4 regions of the Pantoea sp. RCC30.1 genome follow, and region 3 is predicted to be linked to each of the others. Evidence: predicted binding sites of a transcription regulator. Region 3 holds the regulator's gene; each other region holds the start of a gene.
The links. Region 3 encodes CRP, which controls carbon source genes, mostly activating them, when cyclic AMP is high. Its sites were predicted from a motif close to ATGTGANNNNNNTCACAT; they were not measured.
Positions count from the first base shown of each region.

Region 1 (4,798 bases), on a different contig from region 3:
AGGCAGAATGGATACGCCCAGACCGGTTGCTACCAGCCCCAGGATGGTCATCGCTTCACCTACTTCCTGGGTGATATAGGGCTTGATGTGATAGCGGTGCAGCAGCGCCAGAATATCGCTGTAGAGCGCGGTTCCGCCCTGAGGATCGAAGAAGACAAAGGGTTCCGTCGCCAGGGCAGTTACAGAGATTTTGTCGGCGTCAGCCAGCGAATGCGCCTTATGCACCACAGCATAAAGCGGCTCGCTCAGCAGCAGCTGATGTCGCAGATCGGCTGGCAGCGGCGTGTTGCGCATTACGCCGAGATCGAGCCGTCCATCATGCAATGGTGCCAGCTGCTGGCGGGTATTGATCTCCTGCATCTGAATATGCACTTGCGGCCAGCGCTGACGAAAGCGGAACAGCGCATCGGAAACCACGGCGGTAAACGGAGCCGAAGAGGTAAAGCCGATCCGCAGCTCTCCCTCTTCACCACGATGCAACCGGGCCGCGCGATTGGCGGCCTGCTCAACCTGTAACAGAATCGCGCGGGCATCATTCAGCAACTGATGTCCGGCTGCGGTGAGCTGTACACTGCGGTTGGTACGGTTAAACAGCCTTGCGCCTGTCTCCGATTCCAGCTGAATAATCTGCTGGCTGAGCGGCGGCTGAGAAATGTTCAGCCGCTGGGCTGCACGCCCGAAATGTAACTCTTCTGCGACCGCAATAAAGTAGCACAGATGACGCAGCTCAATATTCATATTTAAAACGTCTTATTTGAGATTATTAATATATTAGACATCATAATGCCGCTTTCCTAAGCTGACGACAGGTTTTCTGACATAGAGGAAGATGTGTGAGTCGCTCAATACAGGCAACAGTGGATGAGGAAGCGGTGCCTGCCGCGTCTGAGTCCACTGCCGCTTCAGGTTATATCCGCCGGGGAACACCCAAATTTATGCGTGTGACGCTGGCCCTTTTCTCCGCCGGACTGGCAACCTTTGCCCTGCTCTACTGTGTGCAGCCGATTCTGCCGGTGCTCTCTCAGCAGTTTGGTGTTTCTCCTGCGACCAGCAGCCTGTCACTCTCCATCTCTACCGGCCTGATGGCGCTGGGCCTGCTGGTCACCGGTCCGCTCTCTGATGCTGTCGGGCGTAAATCGGTGATGGTGACCGCCCTGATGCTGGCCGCCATCTGCACGCTGATCTCGGCAACAATGACCAGCTGGCACGGCATTCTGATTATGCGGGGGCTGATGGGCCTGTCGCTCAGCGGTGTGGCGGCGGTGGGAATGACCTATCTCAGCGAAGAGATAGATGCGCGAGTCGTCGCCTTTTCGATGGGTTTGTATATCAGCGGTAATTCGATAGGCGGGATGAGCGGACGTCTGCTGAGCGGTGTGCTGACCGACCTTTTCTCCTGGCGGATCGCTGTGGCGGTGATCGGCTGTTTCTCGCTGGCCTCGGCACTGATGTTCTGGAAAATTCTGCCGGCATCGCGGCATTTCAGACCTATCACTCTGCGTCCGCGTAATTTGCTGATTAACTTCCGGCTGCACTGGCGTGATCCGGGCCTGCCATGGCTGTTTGCCGAAGGCTTCCTGCTGATGGGCGCCTTCGTCACTCTGTTCAATTACATTGGCTATCGCTTACTGGACGCGCCCTGGCATCTCAGTCAGGCCATGGTCGGGCTGTTGTCAGTGGTCTATCTCACCGGCTCCTGGAGTTCGCCTAAAGCGGGCGCGCTGACCAGCCGCCTCGGACGCGGACCAGTGATGCTGGGCGCAACGGCCATCATGTTGCTGGGTTTGCTGGCGACGGCCTTTAACTCCCTCTGGCTGATCCTGCCCGGGATGATGCTGTTTACCGCCGGTTTTTTTGCTGCACATGCGGTCGCCAGCGGCTGGATTGGCCCGCGTGCTCGCCGGGCGCGGGGCCAGGCCTCTTCACTCTATCTGTTCAGCTACTACGTGGGTTCCAGCGTGGCGGGCACACTGGGCGGGTTGTTCTGGCATAACTTTGGCTGGAGCGGGATTACGCTGTTTATCAGCATCCTGCTGATTCTGGCCCTGGCCGTTGCCTGGCGTCTGCACAGTAAAAAACTCTGACAACCTCTTCTTTCGCCAGGCCTGACCGGGCCTGGCGACGCATCACACTGAACATTTCATTCAGATCCACAAAAAACAAAACGCCTGTTTCCCGCTATAATCATTTTTATTGTAATAATTCATCTGCTTTGCCTTTTAACACGGCAACAAGGAACGCCTGTGGCTCTCTACTACTACGTCAATAAACAATCGGGATATAACAATAATCATGTGGTTCATGCGGCAGGGTGCCCCCATCTTCCCAACGTGGATAACAGGCTGTTTCTGGGCAGTTTTTATCACGTGAATGCCGCCATTCTGCAGGCAAAAAAATATTATGCAGGCGCAATCGGCTGTGAAAACTGCTGTCCGCTCAATAACACCGGACAGCAGGCCCCTCAGCTCAGTGTGGCCCTGAAGCACACTCAGACGCCGCGTTAAAACCATTGGGCAACGCAGTGGTGAAACGCTTCCCGCTGCGCTGTCCAGCCTCTTTCTGCGTAAAGGCAAACTCCTGCTGCGACTGAATCGCACTCGTCATCGCGCTCAATAATCTCAGGCTATCGCCCTGTAACAGGGCGTTAATAAAAATTCGGCATTAAAAGGCGTTTATAAGGTTTCTCTTCCCAGTTTATTTACTACAATAGCGGTTAATTTGTGACGCAGGTCACTTTCGCTGGGTGTTTCTGCGACATCCAAATTCGCTTTTCTGACTGACTTGACTCCTCATGCAATCAACAACTGTTTCACGTAAAACTGCCTGGCTACGCGTAGTATTGCTGGCTATCGCCGCCTTTGTGTTCAACACCACCGAATTTGTGCCGGTTGGCCTGCTATCCGATATCGCGGCGGACTTTTCTATGCCGACGGCGGATGTCGGGATCATGCTGACCATCTACGCCTGGGTGGTCGCACTGCTCTCGTTGCCACTGATGCTGCTGACGCGCAATGTTGAGCGACGACTGCTGCTGGGTGTGCTGTTCCTGATCTTTATCGTCAGCCACGGGCTTTCAACCGTCGCCTGGGATTTCCGGTCCCTGATGGTGTCCCGCGTGGGCATCGCCCTGTCTCACGCGGTGTTCTGGTCGATCACCGCCTCGCTGGCGATTCGCGTTGCGCCAGCCGGTAAAAAAACGCAGGCACTGAGTATGCTGGCGACGGGTACCGCGCTGGCAATGGTGCTCGGCGTGCCGATTGGCCGCGTGGTCGGTCAGTATCTGGGCTGGCGTACCACCTTCGGCGCGATTGGCCTTTCGGCGCTGGTGCTGATGATTATGCTGGTGCGGATCCTGCCGCGTCTGCCGAGTGAGCATACCGGCTCGCTGAGCAGTGTGCCGATGCTGTTCCGCCGTCCTGCGCTGGTTAGCATGTATCTGCTGGTGACGCTGGTGGTGACCGCACATTACACCGCTTACAGCTATATAGAACCGTTTATGCAGAACGTCGCTCATTCCAGTGGCAACTTCACGACCCTGCTGCTGCTGCTGTTTGGCTCAGCCGGTATTGTGGGCAGCGTGCTGTTCAGTACCCTCGGTAATAAATTCCCCTCCGGGCTGCTGATTGCCGCCATCGCGCTGATCACCCTGTGCATGGGACTGTTGATTTTTGCTGCCGTCCGACCTGCCGCTATTTCAACGCTGTGCATTTTCTGGGGCATGGCGATGATGATGATCGGACTGGGGATGCAGGTGCGGGTGTTATCGCTGGCACCGGATGCCACGGATGTGGCGATGTCGCTAATGTCTGGTATTTACAATATCGGTATTGGCGCGGGCGCGCTGCTGGGCAATCAGGTCAGTCTGCATCTGAGCATGGCGGAAGTCGGGAACGTCGGCGGGATGATTGGTCTGGTGGCGTTACTCTGGTGTGTTTACATCTTCCGTCGTTATCCCCAGTTGCGGAGCAACGGATAAGGCCGTGACTTAAGAATAAAAAAAGGCTTCAGATAAGTGGGTTTATCTGAAGCCTGTTTATGAATATTTATCGTGCTTTTACTTATATAGAACGGCTGTGCCATGCAGGTTGTTGCTGCCAGAGGTCGAAGTGATGCGGAAAGACTTTGCCCCGACATCGCTGGCCTTTTCTGACAGTTGCTGCTCCAGCGAGGTCAGATTAGTACTGCCCGTTGCGCTGATGACGCCGATTTTTTGCTGATCCAGTGGCGTGCTGCTGACCTGCTGGGCCGCCACGCTGGCAAATGAGAGGCCGCTAAGTACAGCCGCCGCCACCATCATGTTGATACGTTTCATAACGAACCCCTTCTCACTTTATCTGTTGAAAAACCACAATTACTGATAAATCACAGCCGTGCCGTGCAGTTTGTTCTGGCCGCTGGTTGAGGTGATGCGGAACGATTTCGCACCGGCTTCATCCGCTTTGGCACTTAGCTGTGATTCAAGGGAGGTCAGGTTGGTGCCGCCCTGTACAGAGATGGTGCCTACTGGCTGCTGATTAGAAGGTTCGCTGGTGACGAGGTCAGCGGCATAAGCGCCAAAAGTCAGGGTAGTCAGTGCCAGAGCTGCCAGGGTGGTTTTGATGGTTTTCATAATATTCTCTCTATTCCGTAATTGAATTCGGTTGGACTGAATCAGGTTGCCGCTATTTAATTAACGACCGTTAAACAAATGATAGACCCCGATGCGGCTTGTCGTCAATATTTATTTAATGAGCGTTATTTTAATCGCGAAGTGGCGTGATTATGGGCTTCACCCCCTTTTCAGACTTAACCATAGGGG
Region 1 is NZ_JBXUHX010000002.1:97,019-101,816, forward strand. It holds gene AC2LB6_RS02965 (LysR family transcriptional regulator) at 1-738, opposite strand, end outside; gene AC2LB6_RS02970 (MFS transporter) at 834-2,084, shown strand; gene AC2LB6_RS02975 (hypothetical protein) at 2,244-2,504, shown strand; gene AC2LB6_RS02980 (sugar transporter) at 2,792-3,976, shown strand; gene bhsA (multiple stress resistance protein BhsA) at 4,055-4,312, opposite strand; gene bhsA (multiple stress resistance protein BhsA) at 4,352-4,609, opposite strand.
Region 1: the regulator CRP is predicted to act here: its motif matches at 2,719-2,736, upstream of AC2LB6_RS02980 (sugar transporter).

Region 2 (4,798 bases), on a different contig from region 3:
TGACGTCGGCAATCCGCCGTTTGGCCATTTTGGCGAGGCAGCCATCAACGACTGGTTTGAAGAGAACCTCTCAGCCGAACTGGTGGATCCATTGGTGGCGGGCGTCGAAGGAGAGGAGCAGCGTAAAGCCTTTGATCAGCTGAATGCCATGATCCGCCAGGATCTCTGTCATTTTGAAGGCAATGCGCAGGCCATTCGCATGGTACATACGCTGCTGCAACTGAATCTCAGTTATTCCCAGGTCGCCTGCATCCTGAAATATACCGCACCTGCCTGGTGGCAGGGGGAAAAGCCCGCCGAATTTAGCGTATTAATGAAGAAACCCGGCTTTTACCTCTCTGAGCAGGATTATATTGCGGATTTGCGTGCTGCCACCAATATGGAAGAACACCATCGCTTTCCGCTCACCTATATAATGGAAGCGGCCGATGATATCTCCTATTGTATTGCCGATTTGGACGATGCTGTAGAAAAAGATATCTTTAATGTTGAGAGTTTGTTTGAGTTTCTCAATAAAGCCTGGGGGCCGGTTAAAAATAATGACGCTTTCAGCCGGACTATTGGCGAAGCCTGGCGTGAAGCCTGCAGTAAAAAACGCCGAAGCCGCAGTGATCAATTTTTTATGTCATTACGCGTAAATGTTCAGAGCGTGCTGGTAAGTTACGCTGTGAAACGTTTCGTTGATAATCTGCCTGCTATATTCGAGGGAAGTTTTAATCACGCGCTTCTGGAAGATGAGGGTGAAGAGGGCCGCTTACTGCAACTGTTTAAAACTGTTGCCCGCCAGCAGGTCTTTAACCACTCTGAAGTCGAGCAGCTGGAGTTACAGGGATACCGGGTAATCAAGGGGCTGCTGGAGATCTATCAGCCGCTGATGCGCCTGAATTATGAGGCTTTTACCACGCTGATCAATGAAGATTTCCTGCGTCAGCATCCGATTGAAACCCGGCTTTTTCATAAGCTCTCCGGTAAACATCGTAAAGCTTATTTGCAAAAGATGCGTACCCTTGTGGTCGAACATAAATATCAGCGGCTGTTGTGGGAACGTTATTATCGCTTCCGGCTGATTCAGGATTATATCAGCGGGATGACCGATCTCTATGCCTGGGATGAGTACCGGCGGTTAATGGCAGTAGAATAAGCCGCCGATTGTAAAGAGCGCGAATAAATTTTTACCTTTGACTTAAACTTTTAAAGGAACTTCGCGCTAAAACATTTATCTCACCTTCGACCACAGCAATGGTCTGAACAGTAATCTTATCGAGAAACGAAAAATGAAAAAAAAGACTTTAGTGTTAAGTGCGCTTGCGTTAAGCCTGAGCATGGCGCTCGCCCCTGTTACTGTTTTTGCTGCGCAAACGGCCTCTTCCGATAGCCAGCAACTCCCGAGTCTGGCACCCATGCTCGAAAAAGTGATGCCGTCTGTGGTCAGTATCAGCGTCGAGGGCACCACCACGGTGAAAACCCCGCGTATGCCGCAGCAGTTTCAGCAATTCTTTGGTGACAATTCGCCATTCTGCCAGGACGGTTCCCCGTTCCAGGGTTCACCCATGTGTCAGAGCGGTGACGGTGCGGGCGGCAACGGCGGTGCGCCAGCCCCTGATACTCAGCAGGAAAAATTCCGTGCTCTTGGATCTGGCGTGATCATCAACGCTGAAAAAGGCTATGTGGTAACTAACAACCACGTGGTGAATAACGCTACCAAAATTCAGGTCCAGCTCAGCGACGGCCGTCGCTATGACGCAAAAGTGATCGGTAAAGATCCAAGCTCTGACATTGCACTGGTTCAGTTGCAGGAAGCCAAAAATCTGACCGCAGTGAAAATTGCTGACTCCGACAATCTGCGCGTCGGCGACTACACCGTGGCGATCGGCAATCCGTATGGCCTGGGTGAAACCGTGACCTCCGGTATCGTCTCGGCGCTGGGACGCAGCGGCCTGAATGTAGAAAACTACGAAAACTTTATCCAGACGGATGCGGCGATTAACCGGGGTAACTCCGGTGGTGCGCTGGTTAACCTCAACGGTGAACTGATTGGGATTAACACCGCCATTCTGGCGCCGGATGGCGGCAACATCGGTATCGGCTTTGCTATCCCGAGCAACATGGTGAAAAACCTGACGGCTCAGATGGTTGAATTTGGTCAGGTGAAACGCGGTGAGCTGGGTGTGCAGGGGACTGAACTGAACTCCGAGCTGGCAAAAGCGATGAAGGTCGATGCACAGCGTGGTGCCTTTGTCAGCCAGGTGCTGCCAGACTCTGCAGCCGCCAAAGCGGGTATTAAAGCGGGTGACGTGATTGTTTCGATGAACGGCAAACCGCTGAGCAGTTTTGCTTCGCTGCGTGCAGAAGTGGGTTCACTACCGGTTGGCACCACCCTGAAACTGGGCCTGCTGCGTGATGGCAAACCGGTCGATGTCTCTGTTCAGCTGCAGCAGAGCAGCCAGGCCAAAGTGCAGTCTGCCACTATCTATACTGGCATCGAAGGCGCTGACCTCAGCAATGTCGAAACCGGCGATAAAGGTGTTCGCGTTGATAATGTGAAAGCGGGCAGTGCCGCAGCGCGTATCGGCCTGAAAAAGGGCGACGTGATTCAGGGCATTAACCAGCAGCCGGTAACCAACCTCGGCGAACTGCGCAAAGTCCTCGACACCAAGCCAGCCGTTCTGGCGCTGAATGTTAAGCGCGGTGACAGCAGCATCTATCTGCTGATGCAGTAACGAAACGACAACTGACGACGAGGCGGACTGCGGTCCGCCTTTTTTTATGCCTGCTTTCTGTCACATCATAGTGTGATACCCACCGCAAATTCGGTAAATGAGCGTCCGGCTCTGTGCAATTGCACAATGTTCTGCGCGCGATGCATGCGTATTCTGTTTCTCCCCCCTCTTTTCAGGAGTAATGGATGGCTACCTATCACCTTGATGCCCGGCTGGCCCAGGATATCGTGGCGCGCACCATGAAAATTATTGACAGCAATGTCAACGTGATGGATGCGCGCGGCCGGATTATCGGCAGCGGTGACCGGGAACGCATTGGGGAGTTGCACGAAGGTGCACTTCTGGTGCTCTCTCAGGGGCGCATAGTCGACATCGATGAGGCGGTGGCGAAACATCTTCATGGCGTGCGGCCCGGCATTAACCTGCCGCTGCGCATCGATGGTGATATCGTCGGGGTGATAGGTCTGACCGGCGAGCCACTGGCGCTGCGGCACTATGGCGAGCTGGTCTGCATGACCGCAGAGATGATGCTGGAGCAGGCGCGGCTGCTGCATATGCTGGCGCAGGACAGTCGTCTGCGTGAAGAGCTGGTGCTGAACCTGATACGCAGCGATACCCTGTCGCCACAGCTGACCGAATGGGCACAGCGGCTGGGCATCGATCTCAATCAGCCGCGAGTGGTCGCCGTGGTAGAGGTGGATAGCGGTCAGCTCGGCGTCGACAGCGCGATGTCAGAGTTACAGCAGCTACAGACGCTGCTGACCACACCGGAGCGCGATAATCTGATCGCTATTGTGTCACTGACCGAAATGGTGGTGCTGAAACCGGCCCTGAACGGGCATGGACGTTACGATCAGGATGATCATCGCCGCCGCGTCGAACAGTTGCTGCAGCGGATGAAAGAGAGCGGTCATCTTCGAATGCGTATCGCGCTGGGTAACTTCTTTACCGGGCCGGGCAGCATCGCGCGCTCGTACAGGACGGCGCGCACCACGATGATGGTGGGCAAACAACGAATGCCGGAGGTGCGCAGCTATTTCTATCAGGATCTGGTGTTGCCTGTATTGCTCGACAGCCTGCGTGGCGGCTGGCAGGCTAATGAGCTTGCCCGGCCACTGGCGAAACTCAAGAGCATGGATAATAACGGTTTGCTACGTCGTACGCTGATTGCCTGGTTCACCCACAACGTCCAGCCGAGCGCCACCGCGCGTGCGCTATTCATTCATCGCAATACGCTTGAGTACCGGCTGAACCGGATTTCTGAACTGACCGGACTGAATCTGGGTCATTTTGACGACAGGCTGTTGCTCTATGTGGCTTTACAATTGGATGAGCAGGGGTAGAGGACAGATTTGCGGCATAAAAAAGGCCAGCAAAGCTGGCCTCTCTCGTCGGACAGAAAATTAACGGCTGTTACGGGTTAATTTTTCCAGATCCGATTCAATTTCAGTGATCTTGTGGGAAACCACGCTTTCCAGGTGACGCAGGTCATCCAGGATTTTGCGTTTCAGATCCACTTCAACCTGGTCACGCTGGCAAATCTGATCGAGTTCATCAATGACATAACGCAGATTCGGGCTGATTTCCTGAACTTCTTTGTAGCCCTGAGTCGCGTGATCGGCAACAACGGTTTTGCGCTGACGCGGATATTTGAATTTAACGCTCTTTGCGAAAAACTCGCCTTTATCTTTGCGGAAGTAGATCTTCAGAATATCGTTGTTGGCTTCCTGACGCAGGCTGTAGCGGTCAATGTCGTCCGGGTTACTGATACCTAAGCTTTTCAGATTGTCATACATAGCGTTGTTTCCATCAAAAGTGAGAAGCGCGCAGATTTGTTCATGACGTCCGTCAACTGTAGACATAAATAAGCGGGATGAACATTGCGCGACAGGATTTAACTGGCGCGGATTATGACCTGGATAAAAACTAAACGCACCAGTTAATTCGCGTCGCGAAGCATGTTATTTGGGAATCACTGTAAAGAAAAGATGACGGGCTGGAAACCAGCCCGTCAGTTAAATCAGTCGATGGTGCGCAGCAGTTCGTTGATACCGGTTTTGCCAAGAGTCTTCGCATCC
Region 2 is NZ_JBXUHX010000006.1:36,430-41,227, reverse strand. It holds gene dgt (dGTPase) at 1-1,141, shown strand, start outside; gene degP (serine endoprotease DegP) at 1,275-2,720, shown strand; gene AC2LB6_RS07475 (CdaR family transcriptional regulator) at 2,906-4,063, shown strand; gene AC2LB6_RS07470 (DUF3461 family protein) at 4,124-4,516, opposite strand; gene dapD (2,3,4,5-tetrahydropyridine-2,6-dicarboxylate N-succinyltransferase) at 4,741-4,798, opposite strand, start outside.
Region 2: the regulator CRP is predicted to act here: its motif matches at 2,791-2,808, upstream of AC2LB6_RS07475 (CdaR family transcriptional regulator).

Region 3 (4,798 bases):
TATTACTTATCAACTGACACCCCACGGCGGCCACGTAGGTTTTGTCGGCGGCACGTTACGCCAGCCTGAAATGTGGCTGGAACAGCGCATCCCGCAGTGGCTCACCCCTTTTCTGGATAACTGATCTCGTGATTATTCCCTGGCAACAGGTCTCACCTGAGACCCTTGAAAATCTGATTGAAACCTTTGTGCTGCGCGAAGGCACGGACTATGGCGAACAGGAACGCAGCCTGCTGGACAAGGTGGCTGATGTACGACGCCAGCTGGAAACCGGCGAAGTGGTGCTGGTGTGGTCGGAACTGCATGAATCGGTCAATATCATGCCACGCAAAGAATTTCGTGGCTGATGCACCCGGCACCATTTCATGATAACAATGCTCATCGCCCGACCTCACAGGGAGCTTTTCTATGTCTGCACGTCATCCCATTATCGCGGTGACCGGTTCCAGCGGCGCAGGAACCACCACCACCAGCCTCGCGTTTCGCAAAATCTTTCAGCAGCTCGATCTTCATGCGGCCGAGCTGGAAGGTGACAGCTTTCACCGCTTTACCCGCCCTGAAATGGATATGGCGATTCGTAAGGCGCGCGATTTAGGACGTCATGTCAGCTATTTCGGGCCGGAAGCCAATGACTTTGGCCTGCTGGAACAGAGCTTTAAAGAGTATGGTCAAAGCGGACAGGGCCAGTCGCGTAAATATCTGCACACCTACGATGAAGCAGTGCCGTGGAATCAGGTGCCCGGCACCTTTACGCCCTGGCAGCCGCTGCCGCAGAACACCGACATTCTCTTCTATGAAGGACTGCACGGCGGCGTGGTGACGGCGCAGCACAACGTGGCCGAACAGGTCGATCTGCTGGTGGGCGTGGTACCGATTGTTAACCTGGAGTGGATTCAGAAGCTGGTGCGCGACACTGGCGAGCGCGGTCATTCACGTGAAGCGGTAATGGATTCCGTGGTGCGCTCGATGGAGGATTACATCAACTTCATCACGCCGCAGTTCTCACGCACTCACCTCAACTTTCAGCGCGTCCCGACCGTCGATACCTCAAACCCCTTCGCTGCCCGCGCTATTCCTTCACTGGATGAGAGCTTTGTGGTGATTCACTTTCAGGCGCTGGACGATATCGACCTCCCCTACCTTCTGGCGATGCTTCAGGGTTCGTTTATCTCGCATATCAATACGCTGGTCGTGCCGGGCGGCAAAATGGGGCTGGCGATGGAGTTGATCATGGGGCCTCTGGTGAAGCGGCTGATGGAAGGTAAACGGATAGAGTAAGAGGTCAAAAGGGCCTTTCCAGACTAATGCCAATGCCAATGCCAATGCAGGATGAATCTGACAGCAGCGAAAAAGCTTAACACGCAGGGAACCGGGCCAGAAGAGGAAAGCGTCCCGCGCCAGGGAAGGCGCGGGCCGAGCGGCCAGGGATTGGCTTAAACGACTTTCCGATCTGACCCGGTTTCCTGCGCAGGCACAGTCTTAAAGCAACCTGCATCAGATACTGGAAGTGAAGTTAGCAGGTCGGCAATGACCCTTGCGGCTACTAAAGCTCAATCACTTCATAGCTATGCGTAATCGTCACACCTTTACCCAGCATAATGGCCACAGAGCAATATTTTTCAGCAGAAAGATCCACCGCGCGTGAGACCGCTTTATCCTGGAGCGCTTTACCACTCACGATAAAATGCAGGTTGATGTGCGTAAAGATTCGCGGCGCCTCTTCACGACGTTCTGAGGTCAGTTTTACTTCACAATCAGCCACATCGTTGCGGCCTTTTTGCAGAATTGATACCACATCAATCGCGCTGCATCCGCCAGCCGCCATCAGCACCATCTCCATTGGGCTGGGCGCTTTATCACCCGAATTGCCATCCATCAGTATCTGGTGGCCGGATGAGGATTCTCCGAGGAATGTCAGCCCTTCTACCCATTTCACTCTTGCCTGCATGATTTTTGCTCCGGAATACGCAGTTTTCTCGCAAGAGTACGCTTTCGCCTGGTAAACAGCAATCCAGAGAAATCCACTCTTAGCTGAAGCGAGACAACAGAAGACAGTCGGCAAAAGCTGTGCTACAAACAGTGCTGAAAATATTTTTCGTCACCCGATGGCGAAGCCGGGAAGAATGATGCGCACTGCGCCTGATGCGGCCCGAATAATTTCCTGAAATGGAAACGCTTGAAGCTTTCACCGCCTGACAGGGAAAACTGCCCCCTGTATTTTGGGCACGATTACAACAGAGGATAATAGCGAATGGTTCTCGGCAAACCGCAAACAGACCCTACACTCGAATGGTTCCTGTCCCATTGCCATATTCACAAGTATCCATCCAAAAGTACGCTGATTCACCAAGGTGAAAAAGCAGAAACGCTTTACTACATCGTGAAAGGTTCCGTCGCGGTTCTGATTAAAGATGAAGAAGGCAAAGAGATGATTCTTTCCTACCTGAATCAGGGCGATTTTATTGGTGAGCTTGGCCTCTTCGAAGAAGGCCAGGAGCGCAGCGCCTGGGTACGTGCGAAAAGCGCGTGCGAAGTGGCGGAGATTTCCTACAAGAAATTCCGTCAGCTGATCCAGGTTAACCCCGACATCCTGATGCGACTCTCAGCGCAGATGGCGAGTCGCCTGCAGGTCACGTCTGAAAAAGTGGGTAACCTCGCTTTCCTCGACGTAACCGGACGCATTGCACAGACCCTGCTCAACCTGGCGAAGCAGCCAGATGCCATGACGCATCCCGACGGTATGCAAATTAAAATCACTCGTCAGGAAATTGGCCAGATTGTTGGTTGTTCACGCGAAACCGTGGGCCGTATTTTGAAGATGCTGGAAGATCAGAATCTGATCTCCGCACACGGCAAAACCATCGTCGTTTACGGCACCCGCTAATTCCTGTCACCCACGGCGTGATGGCAACATCACGCCGTTATTGTTTGTGTTGGGCCGATGTGGCGTCGAATCATTTACCATCCTGAAGTTAACTACGCTTTGCGGCAAACGCTGGTGCTCTGTCTGCCGGTAGCGCTGGGCTGGCTAGCTGGCGACCTGCAAAAAGGTCTGCTGTTCTCGTTAGTGCCCGCCTGCTGCAACATCGCCGGTCTGGATACCCCACACAAACGCTTCTTCAAACGCCTGATTGTTGGCGGCAGCCTGTTTGCCCTCGGCAGCTTTCTGATTCAGTGGCTTACCCTGCATGCGATTCCACTGCCGCTGATCCTCTTCGCTATGCCTCTGCTGCTGGGCGTCACCGGTGAAATCAGCCCGCTGCATGGCCGCCTGCTGCCCGGCACCCTTATCGCCGCCATCTTCACCCTCAGCCTGATTGGCCGCATGCCCATCTATGTCACCCCGCTGCTCTATATCGGCGGTACGCTCTGGTATGGGCTGTTCAACTGGTTCTGGTTCTGGCTGTGGAAAGAGCAGCCGATGCGCGAGAGCCTCAGCCTGATCTATCGTGAGCTGGCTAACTACTGCGACGCCAAATATACCCTGCTCACGCAGCTCACCGATCCGGAAAAGGCGCTGCCGCCGCTGCTGGCTCGTCAGCAGAAAGTGGTCGATCTGATCAACACCTGCTATCAGCAGATGCACATGTTGTCGGCAAGCCGCGATCACAGCCATAAGAGGCTGACGCGCGCCTTTCAGGTGGCGTTGGATCTGCAGGAGCATATCTCCGTCAGCCTGCATCGGCCGGAAGAGGTGCAGAAGCTGGTCGAACAGAGCCATGCCGAAGCGGTGATCCGCTGGAACGCCAAAACCATCTCTGCCCGGCTGCGGGTGCTGGCGGATAACATCCTTTATCACCAGCTCCCCGATCGCTTTGCGATGGATAAACAGCTCGGTGCGCTGGAGAAGATCGCCCATCAGCATCCCGACAATCCGGTGGGTAACTTCTGCCTTTACCACTTCAACCGCATTGCGCGTGTCCTGCGCACCCAGAAACCGCTGTATCAACGCGATCTGATGGCGGATCGCCAGCGTCGTCTGCCGCTGTTACCGGCGCTGCGCAGTTATCTCTCGTTTCGCTCGTCGGCACTGCGCACTGCCGGTCGCTTTGCGGTAATGCTGATGCTGGGCAGCGCGCTGGCGCTATTCTTCAACATCCCCAAACCCTACTGGATCCTGATGACCATTATGTTCGTCAGCCAGAACGGCTACAGCGCCACCCGTGTCCGCATCCAGCATAGGGCGCTGGGCACCTTTGCTGGTCTGGTCATCGCGGCCGCGACGCTGCGCATGGCGGTGCCGGAGTCGGTAGTGCTGCTGATCATGCTGGCGATAACCTTTATCAGCTATCGCTTTACCCGCCAGTTCTATGGCTGGTCGATGATTGGATTTACGGTCACGGCGGTTTACTCGCTGCAATTGCTGTCGCTGAACGGCGCGCAGTTCCTGCTGCCGCGACTGATGGATACGCTGATGGGCTGTCTGATTGCCTTTGGCGGGATGCTGTGGCTGTGGCCGCAGTGGCAGAGCGGCTTATTGCGGCAGAATGCCCATGACGCGCTGGAAACCTATCAGGATGCGCTGCGGCTGTTACTGGGCGACGAACAGTCATCGGAGAAACTGGCTTATCAGCGCGTGAAGGTTAATCAGGCGCATAATGCGCTGTTTAACTCACTAAATCAGGCGATGCAGGAACCCGCGTTCAACTCCCGCTACCTGAGTGATATGCGGCTCTGGGTCACGCACAGCCAGTTTATTGTCGAGCATATCAATGCGATAACGATTCTGGCGCGTGAGCACACCATGCTGACGACCGCATTGGCTGAACGCTATCTGCAATCCTGTGAAATCGCGCTG
Region 3 is NZ_JBXUHX010000004.1:200,161-204,958, reverse strand. It holds gene AC2LB6_RS06135 (hydrolase) at 1-124, shown strand, start outside; gene AC2LB6_RS06130 (YheU family protein) at 129-347, shown strand; gene AC2LB6_RS06125 (phosphoribulokinase) at 409-1,278, shown strand; gene AC2LB6_RS06120 (OsmC family protein) at 1,544-1,948, opposite strand; gene crp (cAMP-activated global transcriptional regulator CRP) at 2,252-2,884, shown strand; gene AC2LB6_RS06110 (YccS/YhfK family putative transporter) at 2,942-4,798, shown strand, end outside.

Region 4 (4,798 bases), on a different contig from region 3:
GAGTCCACAAAGCCGACATGCTGCTCCAGCCAGGCGTGATATTGCTCCGGCAGCGCCTTCAGCACATGCTGTTTCAGCTGGCTGGTGCCGCGCACCATATTCTCGCAGGCGATGATATTTAACGGACGGCTGTTGCCGTTGTCGCTGCGTTTTGCCAGACCTTTAGCCACACTGCCGGCAATACGCTCCAGAATCTGCGGACCCACGGCGGTAGTGACCAGATCGACCTCAGAGACCAGAGTGATGATCTCATCGCTGGTGCTGTTGACCGCACTGACGCCTTTAACAATTTCCACTTTAGCCTGCTCGCCAACCACATGAACGGGATACTCATGACGCGCGTTCAGTGCATCCAGCACCGTCTGATTCACATCAGCAAAAACCAGTTCGATACCTGCATCAGCCAGTAATTTGCCGATAAAGCCGCGACCAATGTTTCCTGCTCCGAAATGTAACGCTTTCATAATTTTTGACCCATATCAAATGACGATGGGGCGGGCAAACCCGCCCCAGGAAATCGGGACGGGCATGACCGCCCCAGGGAAAATAATTGCTATAAATTACGCGATTGCAGGCTTGCCTGACAGCAGATCCAGCACTTCCTGCACGCTGGTGGTGTTCGCCAGCTTCTCAATCACGCTGTCATCATCCAGCGCATTGGTCAGGCTGGTGATCACCTGGATATGCTCGTTGTTACGGGCTGCAATACCAATCACCAGGCGCGCGACATCGTCCGGCTCTTCGCCGAACAGAACGCCTGCCGGATACTGACAGAACACCACGCCGGTTTTCAGCACGCGATCTTTCGCTTCGACCGTGCCGTGCGGCACCGCAATCGACTCACCGAGGTAGGTCGGCGTCAGTTTTTCACGCGCCAGCATCGCTTCAACATATTCAGGCTCGACGTAACCGCCTTTCACCAGCTGCTCACCGGCAAAGCGGATCGCCTGCTCTTTGTTGCTGGCGGTCAGGCCGAGGAAGACGTTATCCGCGCCCAGTTTGAACAGGTGCGCGTTGCCTTCATCGTAACTGTCAGAGAGCGCAGTGTTCACCGTTTCACGATGTACTTCGCTGCGGTTCGCCGCCACCAGACGTTCGGTCAGCGTGCTGTAGAGCGCACTGTCGAGGAAGTTGTTCAGCGAGATATGCTGCGCATGCGGAGCCTGGCGAATAGCGCGTTCGGTCAGGTCACGGTGGGTAATCACCAGATCAACATCACCCGGCAGGGCGTTGATCGCGGTATTGGTGACCGACACATTAATCAGACCGGCATCCTGCACTTTCTTACGCAGTACGCCGGCACCCATGGCACTGGAACCCATACCGGCATCACAGGCAACGATGATTTTACGCACGTGGTGCAGTTCAACGCTCATGGCATCGCTGGCGATTGCTCCACCCGCTGCGCTCTGGCCTTTTGACTGCGCTTTCATCTCATGCATGCGCTGGGTCGCGGCTTCGATATCGTCATCTTCTTTGACTTTGCTGGTTTTCAGCAGGATAGCGGACACCACGAAGGAGACAGCGAAGGCCGCAGCGATAGCCGCGATGTTGGCGAAGTAGGCACCTTTTGGCGTCATTGCCAGAACAGCCAGGATAGAACCCGGTGAGGCAGGCGAGACCAGGCCGCCGTTCAGCACGGTCAGCGTGAAGACGCCGGTCATACCGCCCAGGATCACCGCCAGCAGCAGACGGGGGGCCATCAGGACATACGGGAAGTAGATCTCATGAATGCCGCCGAGGAAGTGGATAATGGCCGCACCGCCCGCAGACTGTTTAGCACTGCCACGACCAAAGAACATGTAGGCCATCAGGACGCCCATACCCGGACCTGGGTTGGCTTCGATCAGGAAGAAAATCGACTTACCGGCTTCGCTCGCCTGCTGGATACCCAGCGGTGAGAAGATACCGTGGTTAATGGCGTTGTTCAGGAACAGGATTTTCGCCGGCTCCACGAAGATGGAAGTCAGTGGCAGCAGGTTGTTCTGCACCATCAGATTCACGCCTGCGGCGAGAATGTGGGACAGACCTTCAACCAGAGGACCGATCGCCAGGAACGCCAGCAGTGCCAGGATCATCCCGATAATACCGGCCGAGAAGTTGTTAACCAGCATCTCGAAGCCGCTTTTGATTTTGCCGTCAATCGCCCGATCAAACGACTTGATGGCCCAGCCGCCCAGTGGACCAGAAATCATCGCACCGAGGAACATCGGCATATCAGCACCGACAATCACACCCATGGTCGTAATCGCACCGACCACGCCGCCACGATCGCCGCCCACCAGACGCCCACCGGTGAAACCGATCAGCAGTGGCAGCAGGTAGGTAATCATTGGGCCGACCAGTTTGGCCAGCGTTTCGTTAGGGATCCAGCCAGTTGGGATAAACAGCGCGGTGATGATACCCCAGGCGATAAACGCCCCGATGTTTGGCATCACCATATTACTCAGAAAGCGACCAAAGCTCTGTACTTTGACCTTCACTGATGAGGACATAAACCCACCCCTTATTGAGACGCGCTTCAATAGGAGAGCGCGCTTGTTTTTGTTTAGCCACCCCGACTTATAGCCGGTGGTATTACTGTATGCACGCGGACTCTATCACGCGAATTTGACACTGCGTAGCGCACGGCATAAGTGTGATCTATATCACTCATTTAGGGTGGTGACAGGGGTAGTTAGCGTGACAGCGGTCACATTTCCACAGGTGTAAGGGGCTGTTTTGCCGATTTTTTAATCGAGGCAGGCGGTTATCTGTGAAGTGAATCACACTTGGCTGCGAAGGATTTGTTATATAAATGTGATTTGGATCACAAACTATTTTTGGTTGAAAATGCGCCAGATCACACTTCATTCAGCAGGTGATTGGGTGAGCGGAAAAAAAGGAGAAGAGACGGGCAGACGGTTAACGCCTGCCCGTAAAGATGATTTACTGCAGACCGCCCTGGACGGCAGCCTGTGCCTGAGGAAGCGCCTGCGAATTGGCGGATAAGGTGCTCATCAGCGCATTATATTGCGAAGCCTGATCCTGAGTCGGGAACTGCACGCCGCCATCATTGAAGCTCACACGGGTTCCCTGAGTTTGCAGGAAATCGCCAGCCTGCACAGCACCCTGGCTCAGCGCCTGGAGTTTTGGCAGCAGCGGAATCAGCTGATTGGCAGGCACCGTCACCACTTTGTTGTAGGCGGTTTCGTAGATTTTTTTCAGGTCATCCGACTGCTTCAGGGCCGCTTTGCTGCTGTCAGCCTGCATTTTTGCGCTTTCAATCTGCTGGGTGACGATCACCAGTGCGCTGGTAGCCTGACGCAGGGAATCACGACGAGTGAGGTAATCCTGCGGAACGCGAATGGCAGAAAGCTCATCCACCACAGGACGCATACCCTGTTCAACCGCTTTGTTCGCCTGTTGCGAGAAGCCATATATGATGGCGTAATCGCTGGCGAAGTTACCAAAGCTCTGCTTCTGGTTTTCGCTGAGGCTGGGCAGATGCTCGCCGCTGCGCATCACGGTGTTCTGGAGAAAATCGATAAATGCTTTGCGCTGCTCGCCTTCTTTATCACCACATGCGGTGAGTTGCAGCACGATCAGCGCGCCAGCGAGCATAATGCCGCCACGTGCCATAAGGCGTGTAAATCCTGTAGCCATTAGGGTCAACTCCTGTCGGTAATACTGTCTGATGTCCAGGTAGGAATGGCCTAAAGAATAGAACAAACCGCAGTCACGGCACAATGTGAAACCACCTGCGAAACAGATGCTTTCTTAAACGCCGGTTACACAACGGGATCGCCTGCGCGTCAGCGCGCGTACCTGAACATAACGTTTAGCGGTCTGACGCTCATCAGCGGTGGCCTTAAAACACCACCGCCTGACCATCTTTGCGACTCTCACTGGCTGCAATGTAGAAGCCCTGTGGGTCGCGCACTATCGCCTGCGCGCCACCAAAGTTGTAATTGCTCAGGGGATCTTCCAGTACCACGTTGTGGCCCATGCGGCGTAGTGTGCTCAGCGTATTGCGATCGAGTGTGGATTCAAACACCACCTCGCGTCCCTGCACGACGCGCCAGCGCGGCGCATCTATGGCGGCCTGCGGATTCTGGCGATGCAGCATAATCCGCAGCGCCAGCTGGACATGTCCCTGCGCCTGCATCGGGCCGCCCATCACGCCAAACGCCATCAGCGGCTGGCCCTGCTCATCCAGCGCAAAGGCCGGGATGATGGTGTGGAAAGAGCGCTTACCGCCCGCCACAACGTTGGGATGGTCCGGATCGAGTGAAAAGCCCGCGCCACGGTTCTGCAGGCTGATGCCGGTGTCGGGCACCACCACGCCTGAGCCAAAACCCATGAAGTTAGACTGAATGAATGAGACCATCATGCCGCTGGCATCGGCCGTCGCGACATACACCGTGCCGCTCTGCTGCGGCGATCCAAAGCGGAAATCACCCGCCTTGTCAGGATCAATTAACGCTGCCCGCTGGCGGATATAGTCTTTGCTCAGCAGTAACTCAGCCGGAAACTCAAGGTGATCTTCATCGGTGACATAACGGTCCAGATCCACCAAAGCCAGTTTCATCGCCTCAATGGAGAGATGCAGCCACTGCGGTGAATCGGGCGTATAACGGTTGATCTCACACTCTTCCAGAATGCCGAGCGCAATTAAGGTCGCAATGCCCTGTCCGTTAGGCGGCAACTCCTGGACCGATCCCCCGGCAAACGGATGCGAGAGCAGGTTAACCCAGTCGGCGCGATGGTTTTTCAAATCCTCCAGTGACAGGGCCGCGCCATGTACACGGGCAAAGGC
Region 4 is NZ_JBXUHX010000003.1:128,497-133,294, reverse strand. It holds gene mtlD (mannitol-1-phosphate 5-dehydrogenase) at 1-464, opposite strand, end outside; gene AC2LB6_RS04670 (PTS mannitol transporter subunit IICBA) at 561-2,495, opposite strand; gene AC2LB6_RS04665 (DUF3053 domain-containing protein) at 2,929-3,645, opposite strand; gene AC2LB6_RS04660 (gamma-glutamyltransferase family protein) at 3,851-4,798, opposite strand, start outside.
Region 4: the regulator CRP is predicted to act here: its motif matches at 2,637-2,654, upstream of AC2LB6_RS04670 (PTS mannitol transporter subunit IICBA).